2 linked regions of the Alloalcanivorax dieselolei B5 genome follow. The main gene of each other region encodes a partner of the protein of the gene in region 2 in a complex. Links are inferred from orthologs where the notes say so. Each region holds a gene or a part of one and is shown on either strand. Other genes may lie near its edges. The genes, in order: groL and metK.

Region 1 (3,182 bases), 3.6 Mb from region 2 along the record:
GTCAATCCGGTCCATTTCGGCGATCAGGGCCTGTAGCGGGGCCTTGAGCTCCGGTTCTCCGCTCAGGCTCTGGCGTAATGCCGTGCGGGCCTTAACCAAGGCGGCGCGGCGACGCAGCAGGCTCTGCAGCACCCGGTACGCCTTTGGGGGTGGGCTCCATGGGCGTAACTCGTCTTTCTCCCTGCGCAGATAGCGGGCCAGCAACTGGGCATCGGCCAGATCCGTCTTGGCCCGCCCTCCAACGCCTTTGCGGTAGTTGCTGAGGCGGTAGCCGTCCACCACATAGACCCGGTGGCCCTTGGCGTGTGCGCGCTCGGTAATGTCCAGGTGATAGGTGCTGGTCGCCTCAATGGCGATATCGCAGCCCTTGGGGAGGGTGGCCAGCCATTGGCGGATGGCCTGGGGGGTATTGTCGATGGTGACGGTTTGGTTCAGGTCCTGGAGGTGAATCACCAGGTCGTCTTTGGCCACATCAATCCCGATCTCCGGGCGGCTTGCCGGCATTGCCATGGGGCACCCCTGTCAGCTAGGTTAAATGGGCTTGTCGGGGCGCACCGTAACGCTGGCTTGCAGAGTATCGTCGGTCTGAGTGTGCGCTCAGCCGATGGATTCCTTATCGGCGTTTGAAGGTGCGGGGTGGGGCCATATCTCCCACAGTCTGTACCCTAGGGTCAGAAGCTTGCTTGGTCCCTCCACCCCGACAAGTCTTTTCTTTCTAAGACTTGCCGGGAAACCATACAAGCTTGCCCTGCAAGCGAATTCTTTGTAAACAGGCCCAATTCGCTTGCAGGGCAAGCTCCTACAACGGCCATGTAGCAACCTCTGAATTCAGTCTCCAAGGCCAGCACCAACGACCTGCATAAAAAAGCCCCGCCCTTGCGGGCGAGGCTTTTTCAGGCTTCGGTGGGAGCCGGAGCGGCGATTACATCATGCCGCCCATGCCACCCATTCCACCCATGCCGCCCATATCCGGAGCAGCACCTTTTTCTTCCGGCTTGTCCGCCACCATGGCTTCGGTGGTGATCATCAGACCGGCCACGGAAGCGGCGGCCTGCAGCGCGGAACGGGTGACCTTGGCGGGATCCAGGATACCCATTTCCAGCATGTCACCGTATTCGCCGGTGGCGGCGTTGTAACCGTAGTTACCGCTGCCGTTGCGAACTTCCTGCACGATCACGGACGCTTCGGCGCCAGCGTTGGTGGCGATCTGACGCAGCGGCGCCTGCAGAGCACGGATGGCGATGGTAATACCGGCATTCTGCTCTTCGTTGTCGCCTTTCAGGTCACCCATGTTGGCCAGAGCGCGTACCAGCGCCACGCCACCACCCGGGACCACGCCTTCTTCCACGGCGGCACGGGTTGCGTGCAGAGCATCGTCAACGCGGGCTTTCTTCTCTTTCATTTCCATTTCGGTGGCGGCACCGATCTTGATCACGGCCACGCCGCCGGCCAGTTTGGCCACACGCTCTTGCAGCTTCTCGCGATCGTAGTCGGAAGAGGAGTTATCGATCTCGCGACGGATCTGCTCGACGCGGGCATCGATATCGCCTTGCTGGCCAGCGCCATCGACCAGGGTGGTGTTTTCCTTGTCGATGTTCACTTTCTTGGCGTTACCCAGATCTTCCAGGGAAACGTTCTCCAGGCTCAGGCCCACTTCCTCGGAGATCACGGTACCGCCGGTGAGGATGGCGATGTCCTGCAACATGGCTTTGCGGCGATCGCCGAAGCCCGGCGCTTTCACGGCGGCGCATTTGATGATGCCGCGCATGTTGTTCACCACCAGGGTGGCCAGGGCTTCGCCTTCGATGTCCTCGGCGATGATCATCAGCGGACGACCGGCTTTAGCCACGTTCTCCAGTACCGGCAGCAGTTCGCGGATATTGGAGATCTTCTTGTCCACCAGCAGGATGTAGGGCTCTTCCAGCTCTACCTGCATTTTTTCCTGGTTGTTGATGAAGTACGGGCTCAGGTAACCGCGGTCGAACTGCATGCCTTCCACGACTTCCAGTTCGTTGGCCAGGGACTGGCCTTCCTCAACGGTGATCACGCCTTCCTTGCCCACTTTCTCCATGGCCTGAGCGATGATCTCGCCCACGGAGCTGTCGGCGTTGGCGGAGATGGTGCCCACCTGCTCGATGCTCTTGGTGTTGTCACAGGGGGTGGACAGTTTCTTGATTTCTTCGACCACGGCGATGACGGCTTTGTCGATGCCGCGCTTCAGGTCCATCGGGTTCATGCCGGCGGCCACGGCTTTCAGGCCTTCGTTGACGATGGCCTGGGCCAACACGGTGGCGGTGGTGGTGCCGTCACCGGCTTCGTCGTTGGCCTTGGAAGCGACTTCCTTGACCATTTGCGCGCCCATGTTCTCGAACCGGTCTTCCAGCTCGATTTCCTTGGCCACGGACACGCCGTCCTTGGTGATGGCCGGAGCGCCGAAGGACTTCTCCAGCACCACGTTACGGCCTTTCGGGCCCAGGGTGACTTTCACCGCGTCGGCCAGGATGTTCACGCCTTTCACCATGCGCTGGCGGGCGTCGTCACTAAACAGTACTTCTTTAGCCATTGTCGTGTTCCTCTGAAATTCGGTTATCCAGGACAGCAGTGGAGAATAAGGATCAGCCTTCGATCACGGCCAGGATTTCAGCCTCGCTCATGATCAGCAGCTCTTCGCCTTCCACCTTCACGGTGTTGCCGGCGTATTGGCCGAAGATCACCTTGTCGCCTGCTTTCACGTCCAGAGGACGCACATCGCCGTTTTCCTGGATCTTGCCATTACCCACGGCGATCACTTCACCCCGGGAAGGCTTCTCAGCGGCTGAGCCGGGCAGCACGATACCGCCGGCGGTCTTGGTTTCTTCCTCTTCGCGACGCACCAGTACGCGATCATGCAACGGACGGATTTTCATTGCCTCTCTTCTCCTGTTGAGGTTTCAGCAATCAACGAATGTAGTCAGCATCATGGCCGGACCGGCATGGCCAGACCCGGCTTAGCACTCTATGCCAGAGAGTGCTAATCATAATTGGACCGTCATGACAGTCAATAGGCCGTCACGCCGGTGACCACCTAATGGGGCTGCCAGCCGGCCTTTCAAGAGCGCGGAGCACAAAAAATCGTCGGGAGCGATTTTTGGCGTCGTGTCAGCGACGGCCCAAAGGGTGGGTACTCGCGGCTAAAGCAGTTT
Region 2 (3,251 bases):
TGCCTTTCTTGAGCATGTCATATAGACGATGCACGCCGGTGGTGGTCTCCTCGGTGATGCCGTGGATGTTATCCAGCATCTCCGGGTAGGTGTCGTGAATATAGGCAGTCAGATCGCCGCCGTCGTCCAGGATCATGTTGGCGTCCCACAGATTGCCGTCGCCGTCGCGGCAGGTCTGTTCGATGCACCACATGTACTCTTCCTCGGTTTCGCCCTTCCAGGCGAACACCGGTACGCCGGAGGCGGCGATGGCGGCGGCGGCGTGATCCTGGGTGGAAAAGATGTTGCAGCTGGACCAGCGCACTTCCGCGCCCAGTTCCTTCAACGTTTCGATCAACACCGCGGTCTGGATGGTCATGTGAATACAGCCGATGATGCGGGCGCCTTTCAGCGGCTGCTCGGCACGATACTTGGCGCGGATCGCCATCAGTGCCGGCATCTCGGTTTCCGCGATCTCGATTTCCGAACGGCCCCATTGGGCCAGGGAAATATCGGCGACCTTGTAGTCGGCGGTGGGGGTTGCGTTGGCGTTCATGTTTTCCTCCGCTTGCACGCAACACGCTTGCACGCATCACGCTAATAAAAACGTTGTCAGCTTAACCGGCGGATTAATGCCGCGAGTTGAGCAAACACCTTGTCGATGGGTTCTCGAAGCAACGTGATGTCGAGATACCCCAGCTCTGAAGCAATCAGGGCCTGCGTTTCCAGCTCGAAAAGCGAACCCCTGGCGATATAGAGAAAGCGACGCAGATCCGCATCGCTTCCCCGTCCATATCCTTCCGCGATATTGGAAGAAATGCTTAGCGCTGAGCGCTGCATTTGTTGAGTCAGTACGAATCTTTCTTCAAGCGGAAAGGTTCTCGTGACCTCATGAGTGGCCAGGACCAGCTTGATGGCTGATTGCCACACTCGAAGCTCCTTGTAACGTCGATACATGGCTCATCCCTGAGCCTTGTTTTGATCTTTCTGGCGTGCGCCCCGAAGGGGCGGCGTGCCGCGTGTTGCGTGTAAGCGGTTTACAATGCCGCTTTCAACGCCTCCGCCTTATCCGTCGCTTCCCAGCTGAAGCCTTCCCGGCCAAAGTGGCCGTAGCTGGCGGTGGGGCGGTAGATCGGACGGCGCAGGTCGAGCATTTCGATAATGCCGCGCGGACGCAGATCGAAGTGCTCGCGTACCAGTTGCGCGATCTTGTCGTCGCTGATCTTGCCGGTGCCGAAAGTATTGATGGAGATGGAGGTGGGCTCGGCCACGCCGATGGCGTAGCTCACCTGAATCTCGCACTTGTCGGCCAGGCCGGCGGCGACGATGTTCTTGGCCACGTAGCGGCCGGCGTAGGCGGCGGAACGGTCCACTTTGGACGGATCCTTGCCGGAGAAGGCACCGCCCCCGTGGCGCGCCATGCCGCCGTAGGTGTCGACGATGATTTTGCGTCCGGTCAGACCGCAATCCCCCATCGGGCCGCCGATGACGAAGTTGCCGGTGGGGTTGATGTGATAGAGGGTGTCCTTGTGCAGCCAGTCGGCGGGCAGCACCGGCTTGACGATCTCTTCCAGCACCGCTTCGCGCAGATCACCGAGTTTGATGTCCGGTGCGTGCTGGGTGGACAGCACCACGGCTTCCACCGCCACTGGCAAACCGTTCTCGTAGCGCAGCGTGATCTGGCTTTTGGCGTCCGGGCGCAGCCACGGCAGGGTGCCGTTCTTGCGCAGTTGCGCCTGGCGCTCCACCAGACGGTGGGAGAAATAGATCGGTGCCGGCATCAGCGTGTCGGTTTCATTGGTGGCGTAGCCGAACATCAGGCCCTGGTCACCGGCGCCGAGGTCTTTGTTGTCCGCCTCATCCACGCCCATGGCGATGTCCGCGGACTGTTTGCCGATACCGTTGAGCACGGCGCAGCTGGCACCGTCGAAGCCCACATCGGAACTGTCGTAACCAATGTCCAGGATCACCTGGCGGACGATGTCTTCCAGCTCCACATAGGTATTGGTGCGCACTTCCCCGGCGACCACCGCCATACCGGTTTTTACCAGCGTCTCCACGGCCACGCGGGCGTGGGGATCGTCGGCGATGATGGCGTCCAGAACCGCATCGGAAATCTGGTCGGCCATTTTGTCCGGGTGGCCTTCGGAGACCGACTCGGAGGTAAAGATGCTGTATTCACTCATTACCGGTTTACTCCCTCGATTGGGGTTTGACGTTCCACACGGACCTCAGAGTCTGTTGTCGATCTCTGCGCCACCGCGTTGAAAGCTGCGCACCTGTACCTGGAACCCGTTGCGCAGGGCCAGGAACAAACTGTCGCGCAAAACCAGGCCGGCACGACCAGCCCAACTCACCAGATCGGCTTCGTCGAAGCCGAGCCAGAAATCACCACAGGCCTCGACGGCCCACTTTTGGTTATGACGACACAAATCAGTGACCACCACCACCCCGCCCGGGGTTAATTGACGGGCGGCGGCCTCCAGCGCGGCGGCGGGGGAGGCCAGATGGTGCAGCACCATGTTCATCACCACCGCGTTCACCGGCGGTAGGGCCGCTCCCGCCTCCGGCCATTCGCCCAGTACCAGCCGCACATTGTCCAGGCTCTGTTCCGCCACTTCCCGGCGGGCCCGCTCCAGCATGGCTTCGGCGTGATCCAGGGCCAGCACCTGCTCGAAACGCTGTGCCAGCGGCACCAGGAAACGGCCGTCGCCGGGCCCGATCTCCAGCACCGTGTCGGTGCCGCCCGCAGCCCGATCCAATAACTCGCAGGCCTGCTCGGCGTACTGCTCGTGCTCGGCGATCAGGTCCTGATGGCGGGCCAGATCGTCCGCGTGACGCACGAAAAACGCCCGGCTCTGGGCCGCGCGCTGGGCCTGCACGCCTTTCAGGCGCTGCGCCGTCACCGTATCCAGCGGGGTCTGATCCAATTGCTCGAACAACGCCCCGTGCAGAGCGCTGGTCTGGGTATCCGCCGGCGGCAGACGGCGCCGATAGAAGATGGAATTCCCCTCCCGGCGCTTCTCCACCAGACCGGCCTGGGCCAGCACCTTGAGGTGATGACTCATGCCCGACTGCTTCATGGCCATGATTTCGCACAGCTCCAGCACGCCGAAGCTGTTCTGGCCGAGCACCTGCAAAACCTCCAGACGCAAACCGTCGCCGGCGGCCTTGAGAAAGACCGTCAGACCGTCGAGTCCGGATTGTGTGACTTCAGCGGGTGCTGTCATGGCGGCGAGTGTAGCGTATTGCCGCCAGTGCATCAAAATAAA

What was found.
Region 1: the proteins of metK (region 2) and groL are in contact, whole or in part, in a cryo-EM structure (PDB 8P4O), measured with the Escherichia coli proteins. The link is inferred for Alloalcanivorax dieselolei B5 from one-to-one orthologs.

The regions. Positions count from the first base shown.
Region 1 is NC_018691.1:3,837,815-3,840,996, forward strand. The notes cover bases 244-3,104. They hold groL (chaperonin GroEL), read right to left. Parts: upstream 2,564-3,104; coding sequence 923-2,563; downstream 244-922. Other genes in these bases: B5T_RS17050 (IS110 family RNA-guided transposase), read right to left, coding at 244-510; groES (co-chaperone GroES), read right to left, coding at 2,616-2,906. In the rest of the region: more of B5T_RS17050, read right to left, coding at 1-243.
Region 2 is NC_018691.1:265,126-268,376, forward strand. The notes cover bases 92-3,021. They hold metK (methionine adenosyltransferase), read right to left. Parts: upstream 2,166-3,021; coding sequence 1,017-2,165; downstream 92-1,016. Other genes in these bases: ahcY (adenosylhomocysteinase), read right to left, coding at 92-535; B5T_RS01250 (four helix bundle protein), read right to left, coding at 592-936; B5T_RS01260 (metalloregulator ArsR/SmtB family transcription factor), read right to left, coding at 2,211-3,021. Outside these bases: more of ahcY, read right to left, coding at 1-91; more of B5T_RS01260, read right to left, coding at 3,022-3,209. UniProt on the Escherichia coli protein: Catalyzes the formation of S-adenosylmethionine (AdoMet) from methionine and ATP.